One region of the Pseudoalteromonas sp. MMG033 genome, then DNA from elsewhere that is predicted to be linked to it. Evidence: predicted binding sites of a transcription regulator. Region 1 holds the regulator's gene; each other region holds the start of a gene.

Region 1 (7,045 bases):
AAAACATCAAGATTGGTGTTGGGTTGCTCTGCATTATTTTTTTGACAGCGCTAATGCCATCTAATACTGGCATTTCAACGTCCATAGTTATCACATCAGGTCGCAACTTACTTGCTTTTTCAACAGCTTCTTGACCATTAACTGCAAAGTCAATGACCTCAATTCCTGCATCTTTTTCTAGTATTTCACTTACACGACGACGGAAAAAACTTGAGTCATCAACAACTAATACTTTTACTGCCATTGGCATCGCTCTTTTTTATGTTACAGATCCGAAAAGTGGTGCCTTTGGCACCACTAAATTCGGTGACAACAAACAACATTGAATGTTATTTGCCTGCGTAATGCTTCAACATACTTGGTACATCTAGGATCAAGGCTATACCACCATCTGAAGTAATAGTTGCACCAGCCATGCCTGGCGTACCTTGTAGTAAGGAATCGAGAGGTTTAATCACCACTTCTTCTTGACCAATCAATGAGTCAACTACAAAACCCACTTGTTGAGTACCTATTTGTACTATAACGACATGTCCTTCGGCTTTTTTCTGATTAATGTCCGTACCTTTCACTAACCAATGTTCAAGATAAAACAGTGGTATCGCTTTCTCACGCACAATAATCGTAAGCTGGCCATCAACTACATTTGTCTTCGTCAAATCAAGATGGAAGATTTCACTAACACCTGCAAGTGGTAATGCAAATGTTTGCTGACCGACCATCACCATTAAGGTTGGTAGAATGGCTAGTGTCAGCGGCACCTTAATTTCTAGGATAGTACCTACACCCAACTCAGATTGGATGTTAACTTGACCATTCAGCTGCGTGATCTTCGTTTTAACTACATCCATACCAACACCTCGGCCTGAGATGTCAGAAATTTCTTCTTTCGTTGAGAAGCCCGGCGCAAAAATTAGATTGTAGGCTTCCGTATCAGATAACCTGCTTGCCTGATCTGAATCGATAACACCTTTACTTATTGCTATTTTTTTAAGTTTTTCAGGGTCCATACCCGCACCATCATCTCTGATGGTCAATAGAATATGGTCGCCTTCTTGCGAAGCAGATAATGTAACTGTACCTGTACGAGATTTACCGCCCGCTTCACGGACGTCTGGCATCTCAATACCGTGGTCTACAGAGTTTCGAACCAAGTGCACTAATGGATCGGCGAGTGCCTCGACTAAGTTTTTGTCTAGATCTGTATCTTCACCTTCAAGGATCAGATTGATGTCTTTTTTAAGGCTTCGCGCTAAGTCTCTTACAACTCTTGGGAATCTGCCAAATACCTTTTTGATAGGCTGCATTCGGGTTTTCATGACCGCGCCTTGCAAATCTGCGGTCACCACATCTAGATTTGATATGGCTTTACCCATTGCCTCGCTGTTACTGTTATTTGCAAGGCTGACCAGGCGGTTACGCACTAATACAAGTTCCCCAACCATATTCATTATTTGGTCTAGTCGTTTTGTATCAACACGAACCGTTGTTTCTGCCTGTGCAGCAGGTTTTTTCTGGGCACCGCCTTTTGGCTCTGCTTTTGCAGGCGCAGCTTTAGGTGCTGGCTTTGCTGCAGGTTTAGGCGTATCAGCTTTTGGCGCCGGTTTTGGTTTTGCTACAGGAGGCGTTGGAGCTTCTGTTTTGGGTGCCTGCACTGGTGCAGCGTCAGGTGCTCCAGATGGCTCTTCTAAGTTTTTTGGCGCTTGACCTCTACCGTGGAGCTCATCAAGCAAAGCCTCAAATTCATCATCATTAATTTCTTCATCACCACCACTGGACGCACTCTGAGAAGCCGCTGGAGGTGGGGTTGATGATGTTGGCGTCTTGGGTGCTTGTTCGCTAGGTGCAGGTGTAGTATCGTTTTGAGCACCGAACTTACCCACACCATGTAATTCATCCAACAAACTATCGAATTCGTCGTCTGTAATATCACCATCATTTACATTGGCAGGTGGAGACGACGGAGTAGCGGATGGTGTTTGCGGTTCTTCAGCTGCGGGCCCATTACCTGAACCATGCAGTTCATCCAATAGACTTTCAAATTCTTCTTCCGTGATTTCATCAATGCTGTCAGACGAAGCCGGTTCACCTGAATCCGTGTCACCAATATCAAACAAGACGTCATCTTCAGGCTCGCTAGCAGGCTCTGGTTCTGGCGCAGGCTCTGGGGGAGCAGATGGTGCAACGATTTCTTCGTCAGCAGACTCTGGCTGACTGAGCTTATGCAAGACATCTAGTAATTCTTGGTCTGCCGGTTCTGGCTGCTCGCGATTTTGAATGCACGCGAACATATCATTTATCGTATCGAGCGACTGCAAGATCACATCCATCAATTCAGGATTGACCGATCGTTGTCCTTGCCTTAATACATCGAAAACATTTTCAGCACCATGACAAGCATCAACGAGCTCATTCATGCCTAAGAAACCAGCCCCACCTTTTACAGTGTGAAACCCTCTGAAAATTGCATTCAGCAAATCTTTGTCATCTGGGTTATTTTCTAATTCAACAAGTTGCTCAGATAACAGTTCGAGTATTTCTCCAGCTTCAACAAGAAAGTCTTGTAAGATATCTTCATCGACTTCAAAGCTCATTATTATACTCTCCTATTAGAAACCCAAACTAGATAACAAATCATCAACTTCATCTTGACCAGACACAACATCGTCTCGTTCTTCAGCGTCAATGATAGGTCCTTCAGGACCAGAAAGTTCATCAGTGGGGGTTTCAACTACTTCTTGTGGTTGTTGAGCCGTATTAAGTTGACCCACTTCTGCCGTGCCGAAAACAGTCAATAGGTGTATTAAGCTGTCCTCTACCTCTCTAACAAGCTCTATGACTCGTCGAATAACCTGACCGGTTAAATCTTGATAATCTTGTGCCATTAAAACATTTGTCATCAAGCTTTGTAATTCGTCGGTGCGGCCTTGTGAAGATTGCATAAAGTCGTTTAAGTCGTGACACAGAGATTTAAATTCTCCGAGTTGTATATCACGACTCATCAACCTATCCCAGGTAGGCTTGATCTCAGAAAGGTCATCAGCCAGCTCTTGAGCAAGCGGTAGACTCGCTTCAACCGCATCCATCGTTTTATTCGCAGCGTTTTCTGTCATTTCCATAACATAGTTTAAACGTTGCTTAGCATCTGGCAGGGCTTCTGTAGTTAAATCTGATAAACGCGTGTCTAACTCGAAGTTTTTCAACGACTCGTGTAACTGGCGTGTCAATTTTCCGACTTCAGCAAATAACTCAGATTGTTCTTTGTTAGTTGCTTCAATTAAAATTTGATCAGCTTTTTCTTGTTCACCGTTTTCAAGATACTCAACAAGTTGCTTCGCTTGCTCTAATGTAATTTGTGGCGCAGAGGATTCTGACATAAGCCTATCCTTACTTGTAACTAGCCTAAGCGTTCAAAAACTTTTTCTAACTTAGTTTTCAATGTTCCAGCAGTGAATGGCTTAACAATATAACCATTTACGCCCGCTTGGGCTGCCGCAACAATTTGTTCTTTTTTGGCTTCTGCAGTTACCATAAGCACGGGAATATGCTTAAGGCTATCGTCGGCTCTTATTGCTCTCAACAGGTCGATGCCTTGCATTCCTGGCATGTTCCAATCTGTAACAACAAAGTCAAATTCTTGATTTTGCAACATTGGAAGCGCAGTGCTGCCATCATCTGCCTCTTGAACATTTGTAAAGCCTAAGTCTCTCAAAAGGTTTTTGATTATTCTTCTCATTGTAGAGAAATCATCAACCACGAGAATTTTCATGTTCTTATCCAAAACTTCCTCCGGTGAGGTTTGAACCTAAAAAAATATTAAAATGTACTCTAATTGATCCAGTCATTTATCTTGGCTCTGAGTTTAATCATTGCCTGACCGTGAATCTGACTCACTCGAGACTCGCTCACATCTAGGATCTGGCCAATCTCTTTTAAATTCATTTCATCGTTGTAGTACAAAGACAAAACCATTGCATCACGCTCAGGTAGAGTTTTTATTGCTTCTACTAACGACTCATTAAAGCGCTCATTCTTAACGTTATTGAATGGTTTGTCTAGCGCTAAATCACTGCCTGCAGGTGAAATTACGTCTTGGTCGACACCTAAATCTTCAATGCCAATAATTTTACTTGCATTCACGTCATGTAAAATATGATGGTACTCATCTAAGGGAATATCAAGTTTTTCAGCGATTTCAGTGTCTTTAGGCTCACGACCCAAGGCAGTTTCTAGCTCTGATATCGCCTCAGCCACCATGCGACTATTTTTGTGAACTGAGCGCGGGGCCCAGTCACCACGGCGTATTTCGTCTAACATGGCTCCTCGAATTCGAATCCCAGCAAAGGTTTCAAAGCTTGCTCCTTTACTAGCATCAAAATTTTTCGTTGCCTCAATCAAGCCTATCATTCCTGATTGAATAAGATCATCAAGCTGAACACTTGCTGGCAGTCTTGCAAGTAAATGACAAGCCACTTTTTTGACTAAAGGTGTATGACGCTCGACCACCTTATTCAGATGGTCTGCTGTTTGATATCCCGCCATTCGATTGACCGGTGTAGCCATAATTACCCGTTAACTAACTGCTCAATGAAAAACTCTAGATGACCTGAGGGCTGGTGAGGCACTGGCCATTTCACAGCTTTACTTGCTAACCCTCTAAAAGCGACAGCGGCAGGAGAGTTAGGGTAGAGTTCAACAATGGTTTTTTGACGGCGAGATGACTTTCGCATGTTTTCATCGAAAGGAATTGTCGCGACTAGCTCTAGCGCAACATCTAAAAATCGATCTGTTACTTTGGACAACTTAGCAAATAGCTCCTGGCCTTCACGCAGGCTTCTAACCATATTCGCGACAATCTTAAACTTGTACACGCCATGTTCTCTACTAAGTACTTTAATCAGGGCATATGCATCGGTAATAGATGTTGGTTCATCACAAACCACGACCATCACGTCTTGAGCTGCTCTAGAGAAACTCAATACCATATCCGATATGCCAGCGGCTGTATCGACAATTAAAACATCAAAGTCATTGCTCAGCTCGCTAAACGCACGAATTAGGCCGGCATGCTCTGCTGGGCTCAATTCAACCATGTTTTGTGAGCCTGATGTGGCTGGCACAATTCTGATTCCGGCTGGACCCTCTACTAAAATCTCATCAAGTTCACATTCGCCAGATAGCACATGAGATAAATTACGCTCAACACGTAACCCTAGCATTACATCACAATTTGCTAATCCAAGGTCAGCATCTAAAACTAATACTCTATGGCCCTGTTGTCCTAACGCAATTGCAGTATTTAATGAAACATTGGTCTTACCGACTCCTCCTTTACCACCAGTTACTGCTATTACTTTTACTCCGTGGTTACTTTTTTGATTCATTTTACGCAGGCCACTTGCTTGATCTAAAACTGTATTAATCATACATTCCTACTGTCTGGGACGCCACTGCTTCACGTCGTGAATGTTGTGCTTTTGTTCTTTTTAAATACAATTGCTCAGCCTTTTTAACTAATTTTTGAGCATTTGCTACGCGAATGTCTTCTGGCACTCGCTGACCGTTGGTAAGATACCCTATTGGTAAGCGATTTTGAATCGCTATGCTAATAATCTCACCTAAACTTAGACATTCATCAAGTTTTGTAAAAATGCAACCACTCAAATTAACTTTTTTGAAGTGGTTCACAGTTTCTTGTAAGACATGCATTTGCGAAGTTGCACTTAATACTAAATAACTACGAATATCAACTCGTGAGCTACGCATCAATGTGTTAAGCTGCTCCGTCAAACGTAAGTCTCTTTGACTCATGCCTGCAGTATCTATTAATACTAGACGCTTATTTCGCAAATGATAAAGAACTTCTGCTAACTCATTTGCATCTTTAACTTGCTTAACCGGACAGCCAATAATTCTACCATAAGTTGCCAACTGCTCGTAAGCACCAATTCTATATGTATCTGTTGTAATTAACGCGACCTTGTCTGCACCGTATTTTTGTGCTCCAAGCGCAGCTAATTTTGCGACTGTAGTCGTTTTACCTACGCCCGTTGGCCCTACCATAGCATAAACACCGCCTTGACGTAGAATATCATTGTTGGTGGTATGCATCTGATTTACAACCATATTCAGTAATGCATTCCATGCCTCTTTTCGAGACACATCATCGGGAATGAAACATGCCATTTGCTCAGCTACATCAGCACTAATGCCCATACCTTGCAGTCGATCGACCAAACACGCTCTTGTTGGGTCTCGACGATCCATTTCCTGCTTCATTAAACCCGATAACTGGTACTCTAATAATTGACGGATAGCGTTCATCTCATCACGCATAGAGCTCATTTCATCCTGAGAAGCATTGTTAGCACTGCTGGCTACTGGTTGGCTATCAAGTTCTGAGTCTAACTCATCGCCAAAGTCCCAATCAGACGAAATTGGTTCAGCATGCTTAACCGGGCGAGGACGCGCAGTCTGAGGTGAAGAAGCCTGTACATCATTAAACGCTGGTTGCTGCTCGGTCTTTGGTTGGAAAAGATCGCCAGTATCAATGCCTGATTGAGAAAACATTGAAGCGAGCTCAGGCGAACGAGGTTTTGGTGCTTGTCGCTCCAAAAGAGCTTCTAAGCTATCAGCGACTTTTGCTTGAGGTTGCTGTGCTTGAGGGCGACGAGTTTGAGGCTTTACAACTCGTGCAGGTTGACTATACGTTGGCTTTTGCATCGTTGCTGCAGAAGCCATTTCGGGACGAGCATCAGGCGCAGCGGTTTGCGGCTGAGGTGCCACTCTGTCATTGTCAATCGCTGCAACAATTTCTACACCATCTGCCAATTTTTTGTTTGACATAATGACGGCATCTGCGCCCAGTTCATCTTTTACTTCTTTCAAAGCTGTACGCATATCTTTTGCAAAAAATCTCTTAATCTTCATGACTCAGCACCTCGTTCCTCTATTATTGCCCAACAGAGCTAATGATCTTGATTTGTCTTTCGTCTGGTACTTCCTGATAAGACATCACTCTTAAACCAGGGATAGTATGTTTAAC
Region 2 (7,045 bases), 150 kb from region 1:
GCATCTGTAATTGTTGCATCGCTATTTTTGAAATGACTCATTTGCCCAGTGAACTGCCAGTCTAGACCAAGGTATTCTTCAGGGATACGGTTTTTTATCGTAATTTCAGGGAATGCAGAATACGATTCCGCATGATTGCCTAACACTTCAAAATTTTGCAATTGCAGGTCGACGAGCCAGTCTTCGCCAAGGTAACTTAGTTGGCCCTTTCTAGCTAACTGTGTATCTGTCTGATTGGCGTAGCTAGAGCCAAGATCGGTTAGATAGTTATCATCGCTGACATTGGTTACATCAAAATTGGCACGCCAAAAGTCATTGAAATAGCTTTTCTGTTGCCAGTGTACTAAGTATCGCTCATCTAGATTGGGTTCTGATTTATCGTTGGTGAGTATTTCTGTTGCCAGCGTACCTGTATGTTGTTCGGTCAAATACCTAAACTCAGCTTGCAATTGCAGCCCTTTATTTGACATATATCTGGGTGTGAGTAACGCGTCGTAGTTTTCTGCCAGATTAAAGTAATAGGGGGTGACGATCTCGATACCATAACGGTTTGAGCTTGATAAAGTTGGCGTTAAGAGTCCTGATTTTCTTTTATCATCGATTGGAAACGTAAAATAAGGAACATAGACGACTGGGGTGTTTAATATTTTTAATACGGTGTTGTACGTTTCGCCCCAACCTTTTTCTTTATCTAGTGTGATTGTACTTGCTTCAATTTGCCAAAATGGTGACTGGCCAGGACATGTCGTAAAGCTTGAATTAAATAAATCTACTTGAGTGCTGGTCGCGCGTAATTTCTCGGCTTTTCCTTTACCCTGCTGTTGGGTTAATTGATATTGTGCGCCGAGCAAGCTAAATTCGCTTCTGTTGAGATCTGCATACATGCCCGTGCTATCAACCGTTGTATAGTCATCTTGAAATAGCAATGGCCCTGAGGCATTTAGAAGGCCTTTACGCTTGTCGACCAATGCGCTTTGTGCAGTGACAGACATTGCATTAGTATTGACCTCAACATCACCAGAAAATTCTGCACTGTCAGTGCCTTGCAGTTCAACTTTATTTGCTTGAATATCGATGGTGTCTGGCAGTATACCTTCCATAGGTTGCCAGTCTTTTGGCTGCAGATAGTCTTTACAGAGTCCGCCAACAGTGTTCGAATTAGCGAAAACCTGTGTACTAATAAGGGGTAGGACTAAAATGCCCCAATTTTTGCTCATTTATCGACCTTGTCTACCTTGCACCACGATTCAGCAAGACATGATAAATGAAAACAGTGTTAAATACAGTAATTAAGATCAGTAATTGGTGAAAATATGGCGAGTTTTACTCCATCGGACAGATTAGAAAGAGAACATCACAGACAACAGTTTATTGAAACCCAGTTCAAGCGCCTGTTTGGTGATATTGGTGAGTTCGATATTACCGCTATCACAGGCGATGCAAGCTTTAGGCTTTACTTTCGCATTCAAACTGCTGAGGCTCATTTTATTTTGATGGATGTGCCACCTGAAAAAGGCACTGTTTGTGAATTTGTGCATTTAAATGAGGTCTTTGCCGAAGGTGGTCTTACTGTGCCAGAAGTGTTGGCTTTTGATGATAAATTAGGGTTTGTTTTACTTGAAGACCTGGGGGCGATCCATCTTGCTGACCTTATCGAATCTGAGCACAGAGAAGCGCATTACCTGACACTATTGTCTTGGCTGCCCCAAATAGCAAAACTACCTGCATCGCAATGGATGAAAGAATATGATTCGGCATTTATTTTACAAGAAATGGATATTTTTAAATCTTGGTTATTAGAAAAATGGCTTGGTTACGCATTGGATGATGAAAAAGCGGGCAGGTGGCAGCAGTTAACCGAGAGTCTAATGCAGTGTATGTTGGCTCAACCACAAGTTGTCATGCATCGTGACTTTCACAGTCGAAATGTAATGTATCATCAAGGAGAAGGTCGCTTAATAGACTATCAAGATGCGGTCATGGGTCCTGTATGTTACGACGCCGTTTCATTACTTAAAGACTGTTACGTAAAGCTGCCAGCAGACGAATTTGAACGTTTAAAAAAAGTCAGTTATCAGCAACTATTTAGTAATGGGCTTCTAGATGGTATTGAGTATACGCAATATGTTGATTACTTTAACCTTACAGGCCTTCAAAGGCATTTAAAAGCAGCAGGCATTTTTGCTCGGTTAAATCTACGTGATGGTAAGCCTGGATACTTACCCAATATTTTACCTACCCTAGATTATATTGTGGAAGCAGCTGGTGCATATGCGGATTATCAATGGCTTGCAACTTGGCTTCAATCCGAGATAATACCTATGGTACAAGATAAACTAGCAGAGTCTTTATGAAAGCAATGATCCTAGCTGCTGGGCGAGGCCAACGTATGATGCCTTTAACTGCACAGATGCCAAAACCCATGTTAACAGTGGCAGGCAAGCCTTTGATTGCGTATCACCTTGAGCGACTAAAGCGTGCAGGTATTGATCAAGTTGTCATTAATCTAGCGTGGCAAGGTGAAAAGATCGAACAACATTTCGGTGATGGTAGCCAGTTGGGTATGCGCATCGAGTATAGCCATGAACCTGAAGGCGGGCTTGAAACAGCTGGGGGTATTGCTATGGCACTACCTAAATTATGTATAGAGGAAGATGTTTTTGTGGTTATTAACGGTGATATCTTTACCGATTATGACCTGCATGCGTTGACTCAGTTGCAGCTTATGTCTGGTGAGGCACACATTGTACTGGTCGAAAACCCTACACATAACCCCGATGGCGATTTTCGTTTAACGCATCAGCCACTCAATGAACAGACCTATACATTTTCTGGCATAGGTTTGTATCACAAAGATTTTTTTAAAGATGTGACGATTTCAAAAAGGCCGCTTGGCCCGATGTTGCGAGCAGCGATAGAGGAGCATATGTTATCTTGCGAGCTGTTTTTAGGTCCGTGGCATGACATTGGCACACCTGAAAGACTTAAGGAAATTAACATCGTGATGGAGTCTTGTGATGTGGGGTAAGCTGATAGGTGCAGGCTTTGGCTTCTTGTTTGGCAAATGGTTAGGCGCGATTTTAGGTTGCTATCTGGGTCATCTGTTTGATAAAAGCTTAAAACAAGACTTCGATAAAGCTGGTGGTTTTCAAGGTTTTTTTAGTGGTGATGACCTTAACGAACGTCAGGCACTGTTTTTTTCTAGCTGCTTTGCTGTGATGGGGCATATTGCAAAATCAAATGGTAGAGTCAGTGAAGTACATATCCAAGCTGCTTCTGCCTTTATGGATGAAATGGCCTTGCACGGAGATGATAGAAGAGAGGCGCAAAGTGCCTTTAATGCCGGTAAACATGCTGAATTTTCCATTAAAGAGTCGGTACACGATTTTAAAGAAGCTTTTGCTAGGCGATACGATTTACTACAGTTATTTTTGGAAATCCAAATCCAAATGGCTTTTTCTGATGGTCATCTATCAGCTAAAGAGCTAGAGCTTTTGAAGTTGGTAAGTAAATACTTAGGTATTAGCGGGAAGCATTTTAACTTTGTCTTGAAACGCTATCAGGCAGAATTTAAGTTTCGCCAACAGCGTGCGCAGTGGCAATCTCAGCAGAGCAATCGGCAGTCTAATCAATCACACCGAAGTGGATATCAACAGTCGCATCACAACACAGTGGCACCTGAGCCTGAGATTTCTCGAATTCAAGCATTGGCTGTACTTGGGCTAGAGCAGGGAGCTAGTGAGAAGGAAATAAAACGTGCTTATCGTAAGCTTATGGCACAGCATCACCCAGACAAATTGGTTTCGCAGGGCTTACCTGAGCATATGATGGAAGTTGCAAAAGCAAAATCGCAAAATATACAAGCAGCTTATGAGGTCCTAAAAAAGTAGTGTTGTTATAATTGTCGCAAAAAACCTGACAATTCTTTTTGTAGCCGATAATGCTGGTTTCTTTGTGTATTTTGACCAAATAACTGCCTTTGACGGTAATCGTATTTACTGTTTCTTTTTGCCCAGCGGCGCCTATCTTTCACCGTATGGAGCACAGCAGGGTTATCATAAGAATAAAATACATCTAATAATGCTGGACTCACTAAAGAGAGGCTGGCTGCAAGGTGCTTGTTCCTATTAGGGTTGGCAAGTTGTGCACTGACAGTGATCAAAGCATCTACTCGTATCTGTGGCAGTGTTGCGAGGTGTTCTGCAAACAGACCTGCACTGTTACCAAAAGCTAAAATGGCGATATGTTCGTTTTCTCTCAATGCCAGTGTCTTATAAAGTGCATCGAAGCGCGCTACTAACTCCATCTTATAGTCATTGAGCGCTGATTCACTGACAGAAGAAACAACATTTTGCTGCCTTGACTTCGGTTGGTTTTGCTCTGTATCGACTATACCGTCTTGAATCATATTTGCGTTGATATTCAGATCCGGAGATGGGATAACGTATGTATCATAACCATCATCGTTAAGCGCTTCTCTTAGGTAACTTAACCCATTGCCATGCAGTGGTGATTGTTCAATCCCTGGAAGCATTACGATAATACCGCGCTTACTGCCACTCATATACTCAGAAAACAGCACAGGAACCTCTCGTTCGTCATCTTTGATGGTTATAAACGAGTCATTAGCTAGCCAGTACCCTAGATCAGATTTGATGATCTCTGTTTTTGGCGGGGGAGCAATATGCTCTGCTGCTTGACTAAAACTGTTAAGTGCAAACATGACACTGAAATAAAGTGTCAAACATAACTTGGTTTGTTTTCTCATGGTGCCAGCGAATAAAACTCTATTAATTAGTTTATCTATCGACTAAAAGCCATTGAGCTTTAGTATTTTAATTTGGGAATTTGATACAATAGACAAATATGCAGTAATGGAAATGAGAGGACGTCTAAATATGGCAGACAGTAAGCGCGATTACATTTGGTTGTTTTTTAAAGGAGCAGGCATGGGGGCTGCCGACCTTGTCCCCGGTGTTTCTGGCGGGACCGTGGCGTTTATTACAGGCATATATGCCCGCCTATTAGCAGCCATTAAAAGCGTGGATGTGACAGTATTAAAAATGGTCTTAAAGGGCCAAATTAGAGAAGCATGGTCACATATCGATGGTAACTTTCTGCTTGCGGTATTTGGAGGGTTATTTACAAGTGCCTTAGCCTTATCAAAAATCATTGCTTATTTACTCGAGCACCACCAAACTTTTGTCTGGTCGTTCTTTTTTGGATTGATCATTGCCTCATTTGTTTACATTGCCAAGCAAGTTAAACGTTGGCAGTTACAGCATATTGTCAGTTGCACATTGGGTGTGATAATTGCGGTAATGATAACATCGTTAAGCCCAGCAGAAGCACAAGCACAGCCATGGTTCTATTTTGCTGCTGGAAGCATCGCTATTTGCGCGATGATATTACCAGGTATCTCAGGTAGTTTTATTTTGTTGTTACTGGGTATGTACGGCCATGTATTAACTGCGGTCAATGAACGAGAGTTTATGCTCATTGGTTTGTTTTTGCTGGGATGTGTATGTGGACTGATGGTATTTTCAAGGTTTTTATCTTGGTTATTAGCAAGATTTGAACAGGTAACTTTTGCATTGCTAGCTGGCTTTTTAATTGGCTCACTTAATATGTTGTGGCCATGGAAAAAAGTGGTTTCTACCTATGTTAATTCAAGTGGAGTAGAGAAACCATTGATGCAAAAAAATATCTCGCCTATGGAGTTCTCTCAGTTGACAGGCCAAGATGCGCAATTAGGCATTTGTATCGCACTTGCTGTATTTGGACTCTGCCTAATCCTTGTTCTGGATAAACTTAGTCATCAGGATTAACTCCGTCATCAGCACGTTGCTCATCAGGCTCAAATGCAACGTGCTACTCTTACTACTTCCTTTATTTTTAACCCCATCGCAATACTTATTTTGTGGTATGCAATAAATTCAAAGTAACAATATAATCACATTTGTGGTTTATCATGTAATACAAGGCAAAATGCCATGCTTTAACCTGTAGTTTCGTAAACTAGCTGTAAAATTAGACTAGAGTACAATGTCGCAAGTGTAAAAAGTGTGTTACTTTCTGGCGAAGATGTACTCACTAAACAAGGAAACACCTTGAAATGAAACTTGTAGGGATCAGTTGCCTGCTATTGTTCTGTTTGCTGGGGATCAATTTCTCAGCGTTCGCTTCTACCACCCAACTCGACTTAACTGCTAATACACTAGGGTTTGTATGTATCGCCATTTTTGTCGTTGCATATACACTGGTGATGCTTGAAGAAAAGCTACATATGCGTAAATCCAAACCTGTCTTGGTCGCTGCAGGTTTAATCTGGATTTTAATTGGTGCATTTTACATTGAGCAAGGCATGCCGGATGCGACTGAGCATGCGTTTCGTCATAACTTACTCGAGTTTGCTGAGTTGATGCTGTTCTTACTGGTTGCGATGACCTATATCAATGCGCTTGAAGAGCGCAGATTGTTTGATGCGCTTCGTGCTTGGATGGTGAGAAAAGAATTTAATTATAAGACCCTATTTTGGTTAACTGGATTTCTATCATTTTTTATCTCCCCAATTGCAGATAACTTAACGACCGCTTTGCTTATGTGTGCTGTGGTGATGAAAGTTGCAGAGGGCGATAAAAAGTTCATTAATTTGAGCTGTATAAATATTGTTGTGGCTGCAAATGCTGGTGGTGCATTTAGTCCCTTTGGGGATATTACCACCTTGATGGTGTGGCAAGCTGGCATGGTTAAATTTAACGAGTTTTTTGTCTTACTTGTGCCATCGATCGCCAATTATGTGGTTCCAGCGGCGATTATGAGCTTTTTTGTTGCAGATAAGAAACCTGCAGCAAGCTGCGAAAGTGTCGAGCTTAAACGCGGTGCGCTGCGTATTCTTACGCTCTTCTTACTCACGGTTGCTACCGCAGTAATGTGCCATAGCTTACTGCATTTACCTCCTGTGCTTGGCATGATGATGGGGTTGGGGTATTTACAGTTTTTCGGTTATTTCTTGAGAGTGACATTGCCCGGGTCTCTGGCTCGT
Region 3 (7,045 bases), 2.1 Mb from region 1:
ATCAATGCAGTGATCACAAACAAACTAAAAATCGCCAATAAAGGACCTGGACTGGTAATGTCACCTAACTGAACGAGCGTTGCTGGGCTTGCGACAATAATACCCGCATTTTTAAGCGCGATGAGTGCTAAGAATGCACCAATACCCGTAGCGATTGCTCGCTTTAGCACAACTGGAATTGCCTGTATAACCCACTCTCTGACTTTAAAAAGGCTTAATAGTAAAAATAGACACCCAGATAAGAACACTGCACCCAAAGCAGTCTGCCAGCTATGGCCCATACCAAGTACAACACCATAAGTAAAAAATGCGTTTAAGCCCATACCTGGCGCTAAAGCAAGCGGATAATTAGCAATAAACCCCATGATGAAACAACCAATTGCTGCAGCCAGGCAGGTAGCAACGAATGCCGCGCCGTGATCTATCCCGGCCTCAGCGAGCATTGCTGGATTAACAAATACAATATATACCATGGTGATAAACGTAGTGAGTCCCGCTACAACTTCTGTTTTTACGTCCGTGTGTAACGCCTTAAGCGAAAATAATTTTTCTAGCATGTCTTTGTATTTTAAATGGAAACGAGGTCGGCGATTTTACCACAAATCATCACCATAAACGGACAAATAAAGCAAAAATCAGCTACAATGAAGACTAAGTTGTAATAAGTGAAGTGAGTATGAAAAGCAATCAATCTACAAAAGCGCATGGTGGTGACCTAGAGCAACAATTACTCAATGTGCTCGAGTTTGTGACGCAAGAGCCCGATCCGAAACACAGCTGGCCAAAACAGCAGGATCCCGAGCAAGCTTACAAGAAAGGCCTTTATTACATCAAAGAAAAGCAATACCCGCTAGCCGCAAAGTGGATGAGGTTAGCAGCCATGTCTGGTGATAACAAAGCACAGTTTTATCTAGGCCTACTATTTATCAAAGGGCAAGGAGTACCAAAAAGTGCATTTCACGGCGTTGCTTGGTTGAGCCTTGCCCAAAGTCAAGGCAACATCGCGGCACAGAGCACATTGAATGAAGTTCGGCCACACCTAACTACTAAGCGCTACATTGATGCACAATGTTATGCCGCTACTTTGTTTGAGCAAATTCATCAGCAAATGCATTTTGGTTCAAATAATTAATTAGCAATCGAGTTTCGAACAATAAAAGTACAAAAAAACACCAAACAATACTTGATTAATACCACTGTATGAAATACTGTATATGCACTGTATAGATAATCAGTGGTCTAATCATGTTGCACATATCAGCAAATTTAAATACGTATTCAGAAAACGTTAATCACTATCAAAGTTTTAATGTCTTGGATGCAATTGACGAGCAAAGCACCAATGATATGCTCTTACAAATTTTATACCGTTGTAATTCAAAAGCAGGTTGGACTTTACTCATAGCACCAGACCATGTGCTTAATAAGTCTATGCTAGATAGCTATGACATAGATGCAAACAAGCTGCTGGTGCTTAAACAAAGGGATCTGATAAACTTAGAGCATACTCTGGATAGCGCTTTGTCCAATGGTAATTTTGCAGCGGTCATAACTTGGCCAGGGATTTTATCACATAAGCAAATTGAGCATAGAAGTCTTAGTAAATCTAAAACGACACTATATTGCTTTAAAAATTCAGCTAAATTGCCATTATCAAAGTTTGCACACTAATTATGTAGGTCACTTATGTGTTTTTGTGGTAACACACAAACTTTTGAGCAATGTTGTCAGCCATTTATTACTGGGGCAGCAGCCCCCAAAACAGCTGAGCAATTGATGCGCTCTCGCTTCAGTGCGTACTGCACACACGCTGGGGAGTATATTTTAAAAACATATGCTTCCAAAACGCGCACCGAACATACCGTTGATGACATTTTATTATTTGCCAAACAAGTTGATTTCGTTCGCTTAGATGTCATTCAAACAGATCAAGATGAGCAGTATCAATATGTTGAATTTAAAGCAGCATATATCGAGGGAGGTGTATTGAACGCACTACATGAACGCTCAAGGTTTATTCAAGAAAATGGCGCTTGGTTATATCTTGATGGCGAACTATATCCAGCCGATAGTAAAAAAGTAAGCCGTAACGATCCTTGTCCGTGCTTAAGTGGGAAAAAGTTTAAAAAGTGTCACGGCTAATCATAATACGCTTACGCTTCCTGTGGCTTAGTCAAAAGACTAATGCCACACAAAATACGACTATGCATCCAACTTCAATTACTTGTTAAACAGCAACATTTAACTGAGACTGCATCTCTCCACTTGCGATCTGATCATAAAAAGCAGCGGCATCCATTTCTTTTTCTTGCACATCAATTTCTGGGTTTTTCTGACGATATAATTTTGCTCTGACAGCTGGTTCTAAATTTTCAATAACATTTAGAGGTATGTGTGCTTTATCATCGCGAATATGAAAAGGCTCAGGATCTAAGCATTCGTTTAATTTTATATCTTCGAGACCACCATCTTTTACGAAATAGCGATTGTACTGGCCGATTGAAAAATCAAATTCATCTGGCGCTAATGGCTGTTTGGGACCGACTTGTAGTTCTTTGCGAAGTGCTTCTTCAGATTTATCTGATTCATCTAATGCACTGCGCGGTAAATCAAATTGACTAAAATCCAATGCATCTTGAGAAAGTGCGCTTAGCAAAAGTGCAAAGTCACCTCTTCTTGATTCATGAACACTCAAACTCAATGCATTACCTAATTGAGCTTCCTTGAGTAACAATTGTTCTATCTGCATGGATTTTCGCCAAAAAATATTAATTCTGAAAATTTATCGGCATTTTTTAAAAAAACTTTAGGACATTTCTTTACTTCGTCAAAAACTTTGTTATTATCAGCGCCGTTGTTGAGGAGGGGTTCCCGAGCGGCCAAAGGGATCAGACTGTAAATCTGACGGCTCAGCCTTCGCTGGTTCGAATCCAGCTCCCTCCACCATCAACGACAACAAAGTACAATTGGAGGGGTTCCCGAGCGGCCAAAGGGATCAGACTGTAAATCTGACGGCTCAGCCTTCGCTGGTTCGAATCCAGCTCCCTCCACCACTTTGTACTTGAAAAATCTGTTATGGAGGGGTTCCCGAGCGGCCAAAGGGATCAGACTGTAAATCTGACGGCTCAGCCTTCGCTGGTTCGAATCCAGCTCCCTCCACCACTTCCTTTTATCTCTTTATTTCCATCTATAATTTCTCTTCATTTTATTGAATGTGATGCATCTCGTTTTTTAAATAGTTTTTTGCTTTTTCAAACTCAGGGTAAAAACGCGCTACTATTTGCCAAAACGCATGGTTGTGTGCCATCACATGATAATGTGCTAATTCATGCACTATAACATAATCGATCACCCATTTTGGCGCGCCAAGCAAAGCACTATTAAAAGCCAGAACACCTTTACTTGATAAACTCCCCCAACGACGTTTATAAAAACGTACTTTAAGTACCTTGTATTTTGAGCCCATGCAGGTTTGGAAATAAGGTAAACGCCCTTGTAGGTAGTTCGTCAACTCAACTTGAAAGAGCTGGTTAAGCTCATCAATGTGACTCTCTTTGCTCCCTTTGCTAAATGCTGTCAAATAAATGCATTGATTCATGTGGTCAATAAAGCGAGACTCTGAATCAAAAATCAATTTGTAAGACTCACCATAGACATTAACAGACTTTAACGGTTCAAGGCCCAGCTCTCTTTTTTTAGCGACTATATCTAGTTTTTTCTCAACCCACTCCTGTTTTGTATCTAACCATGCATTTAGCCAATTGTGACAAATACCGTAAGGGGCATGAACAACAACGCCTTGAGGTTTAACAGTAATAGCGACCGTTTTTCTACGGCGGCTTAGTTTGAGTTGGTAATTGAAATTCATAGTAAATTTATTGCTTTTTCATATATCAATCTAAATTGCTGCTAACCTTTATACTTATTACGGAAAAAACAGGCTGCCATGAATAGCAAACCTAAATGTCAGTACACGTCACCTGATGGACACAAATGCCAAGAAATAGACATGGGATCAGGATATTGTTTTTGGCATGACGCTAAGTTCGATAAAAGTGGATTAGAGCTATCTCATAAACTCGAACGTTATGCCAAAAAAGGAGGGCTACTGCAAGGCCTTGAGCTCAAGCGGGCCAATTTAGAAGGGTTAAACCTTGTTAAATTCAATGACCACAATGGCTATGACCTCTCGTACAGTAACTTTTACCGCGCTAATTTGCATGGTGCTCACCTGTTTAACAGCACGATACGTAATGCCTCGCTCATGAAGGCAGATTTAAGAGATGCAAACTTACACTGCTGTAAGATCGAAAATACCAATATATTAGGTGTAAAACTCAATGCGACCAGAATAGATAACTTGGTACTTGGAGACAAACTTCTCCAAGAAAGCCAAGCGATTGAAGCAGCAAAGCAAAAAAAGACCGATGACGCACAAGACTTGTACTTACAGAGCGAAGAAATTTATCGTTTACTAAGAAAAGGTGCAGAACAACAGGGGTTGTTCGAAATGGCTGGAAAGTACACTTACAGTGAACTTCGCATGCGCCATGCACAGTATCCAAAATATTCAAAAAAACGACTCGTTTCAAGTTTTATAGATATGTTATGCGGCTATGGAGAAAAGCCAGAAAATGTCATTCGCTTTAGCCTGGGCATGATTTTACTCTGTGCACTGTGCTATTTTATGCTCGGTATAAACTACAATGGCGACGTCATCCAATTTGCCGCCAATGCACCTCTAAAGCAAAATTTACACTCCATGCTCAATTGCTTTTATTTTAGCGTCGTCACTTTTACAACCTTAGGCTATGGGGATATTACTCCCGTCGGGATCACCCGGCTCATCGCCACCATAGAAGCATTTATTGGCAGCTTTTCTCTTGCATTGTTCGTCGTGGTCTTCGTCAAGAGAATGACGAGGTAATCATGCTTCGTTAGATATTTCCCGCCCTAATTCATCTAAGAATAAGCGCATGAACTCAGTGCGCTTCTTCGCTTCCTTTTGTGCCGCCTGCGTGTGCATTTGTGACTCTATATGCAGTAGCTTTACAAAAAAATGATCTATGGTGTAGCTTTTGTCATCAGGCTCTCGAGTGCGACAGAATGGGTCGTCAGTATGGTAAAGATGTCTGGCAATTGCGCCACCTACTTTCATACAACGACTGACACCAATTGCCCCAAGTGCATCCATACGGTCCGCATCCTGTACTATTTTGGCTTCTAAAGTCGTTGGGGTCACGTTAGCACTGAAGCTATGAGCCACTATGGCATGGTGGATCCCTTCTAGCTTATCCTGCGGATAACCTATTTCTATTAAAAATCGCTCAGCTTTATCCGCTGCCATTTTTGAAGCGAGTGCTCTGTCTGGATGATTTTTTGCAACAGCAACGCAATCATGTAACCAAGCTGCAGGTATAACAATATCTAAGTCCGCACTTTCTGCTATTGCAAGCTGTTTTGCAGTTTTAACCACCCGTTGTATATGAGAAAGGTCATGCGCGGTATCGGCAAAAGGCGTATCAAGCATAAATTCCTTAAATGCTTCTTCAAACTGTTTCATATTTTCCATCATTTTTACGTAAACCTTATGCTTTAGATTGTATGTTGGAACCCCCTTCACTAAAATGACAGGATTCTACTTAGTAAGGAATTTATATGTCTTGCGCGCTGTATTTACAACCCGGCCGAGAAAAATCTCTTAAAAGAAAACACCCTTGGATATTCTCTAAAGCAATTAAAAAAATCAAAGGTAAGCCAGGACTGGGCGATATTGTTAAAATCTACAGTCACGATGGTCAATACTTGGCAACAGCGGCGTATAGCCCGAGCTCCCAGATCAGAGCAAGGATCTGGAGTTTTGATGAAAACGAACAAATTGATCAAGCTTTCTTTAAGCGTCGTTTGGCCCGTGCCTTTGCAGTCAGAGAATATGCGATCTCAGAGGGTGGGCTAACTGGTTTTAGGCTCTCTGCTGCAGAGTCTGACGGCTTGCCGGGAATTACCATTGATAAGTTTGATAACTACCTTGTATGTCAAATGCTAAGCGCAGGTGCAGAACGCCACAAAGGTGAAATTGTTGCCGCATTACGTGAGCTTTTCCCAGATTGCCATGTATATGAGCGCTCAGATGTTGATGTACGTAAAAAAGAAGGTCTTGAGAAAATCACAGGTGTATTACACGGTGACGCACCAACAGAACCTGTGATCATTGAGGAAAACGGCTTAAAATTAGAAGTCGATATTATTGGCGGCCATAAAACTGGGTTTTATCTAGACCAAAGAGACAGCCGCGCCGCATTGGAGCGCTTTTCAAAAGGCAAAAATGTTCTAAACTGCTTTTGCTACACTGGCACATTCAGTTTATATGCACTCAGAGGCGGATGTGATGAAGTGATCAATGTCGATGTATCTCAACCCGCTTTAGACACTGCCAAGAGAAATGTCGAGCATAATAACCTAGATTTAAGCAAAGTCGATTTTGTCAAAAAAGATGTCTTCAAGTTACTTCGTGAATACCGAGACGAAGGACGCCAATTTGATACCATCGTCATGGATCCACCTAAGTTTGCTGAGAGTAAAGCCCAGTTAACAGGGGCATGTCGAGGCTACAAGGATATTAATATGCTTGCAATGCAACTATTAAAGCCAGGTGGTACTTTACTGACTTTCTCATGCTCAGGGTTAATGGATCAAAACCTATTCCAAAAAGTCGTCGCAGATGCAGCGCTGGATGCGGGTAAAGACCTGATGATAATGGAGAGACTAAATCAAGCAGCTGATCACCCGATTGCAGGCTTCTACCCTGAAGGGTTTTATCTCAAAGGTCTTATTTGTAAAGTATATTAAAATAAAGGGAGCTTATGCTCCCTTTATTTTCTGACTTAGAAGCTACCTGTTAAAGTAACACCTGAATACGCATTATAGCCACGTAACATGATGTGATAAGTCGCATCTGTACCAGAATTAGTCAAGCTGCAAGTCTCCGAATTACCACTGCGATATGGTCTACAGTCGTAAGTGCTAGTTGTCGGTGCAGCTCCCT

Evidence for each region. Region 1 encodes FliA, which starts transcription of late flagellar genes. Its sites were predicted from a motif close to CTAAAGNTNNNNNNNNNNNNGCCGATA; they were not measured.
Region 2: a site for FliA is predicted at 4,805-4,831, ahead of AC2CZC_RS00325 (DUF3530 family protein). Genes of this name have one in related genera too.
Region 3: a site for FliA is predicted at 2,784-2,810, ahead of AC2CZC_RS12190 (VC2046/SO_2500 family protein). Genes of this name have one in related genera too.

Annotation. Positions count from the first base shown of each region.
Region 1 is NZ_CM170070.1:4,895,657-4,902,701, forward strand. It holds gene AC2CZC_RS21215 (protein-glutamate methylesterase/protein-glutamine glutaminase) at 1-244, opposite strand, end outside; gene AC2CZC_RS21220 (chemotaxis protein CheA) at 330-2,594, opposite strand; gene AC2CZC_RS21225 (protein phosphatase CheZ) at 2,610-3,377, opposite strand; gene cheY (chemotaxis response regulator CheY) at 3,398-3,781, opposite strand; gene AC2CZC_RS21235 (RNA polymerase sigma factor FliA) at 3,829-4,563, opposite strand; gene AC2CZC_RS21240 (MinD/ParA family ATP-binding protein) at 4,566-5,426, opposite strand; gene flhF (flagellar biosynthesis GTPase FlhF) at 5,419-6,930, opposite strand; gene flhA (flagellar biosynthesis protein FlhA) at 6,953-7,045, opposite strand, start outside.
Region 2 is NZ_CM170070.1:85,647-92,691, reverse strand. It holds gene lptD (LPS assembly protein LptD) at 1-1,217, opposite strand, end outside; gene AC2CZC_RS00340 (aminoglycoside phosphotransferase family protein) at 1,314-2,354, shown strand; gene murU (N-acetylmuramate alpha-1-phosphate uridylyltransferase MurU) at 2,351-3,028, shown strand; gene djlA (co-chaperone DjlA) at 3,018-3,890, shown strand; gene AC2CZC_RS00325 (DUF3530 family protein) at 3,896-4,768, opposite strand; gene AC2CZC_RS00320 (DUF368 domain-containing protein) at 4,899-5,828, shown strand; gene nhaD (sodium:proton antiporter NhaD) at 6,116-7,045, shown strand, end outside.
Region 3 is NZ_CM170070.1:2,779,063-2,786,107, reverse strand. It holds gene AC2CZC_RS12210 (NCS2 family permease) at 1-557, opposite strand, end outside; gene AC2CZC_RS12205 (tetratricopeptide repeat protein) at 677-1,132, shown strand; gene AC2CZC_RS12200 (SulA-like leucine-rich domain-containing protein) at 1,246-1,671, shown strand; gene AC2CZC_RS12195 (YchJ family protein) at 1,687-2,142, shown strand; gene AC2CZC_RS12190 (VC2046/SO_2500 family protein) at 2,228-2,749, opposite strand; tRNA gene AC2CZC_RS12185 (tRNA-Tyr) at 2,862-2,946, shown strand; tRNA gene AC2CZC_RS12180 (tRNA-Tyr) at 2,969-3,053, shown strand; tRNA gene AC2CZC_RS12175 (tRNA-Tyr) at 3,078-3,162, shown strand; gene AC2CZC_RS12170 (M48 family metallopeptidase) at 3,206-3,868, opposite strand; gene AC2CZC_RS12165 (ion channel) at 3,947-4,927, shown strand; gene AC2CZC_RS12160 (HD domain-containing protein) at 4,928-5,563, opposite strand; gene AC2CZC_RS12155 (class I SAM-dependent methyltransferase) at 5,659-6,849, shown strand; gene AC2CZC_RS12150 (S8 family peptidase) at 6,885-7,045, opposite strand, start outside.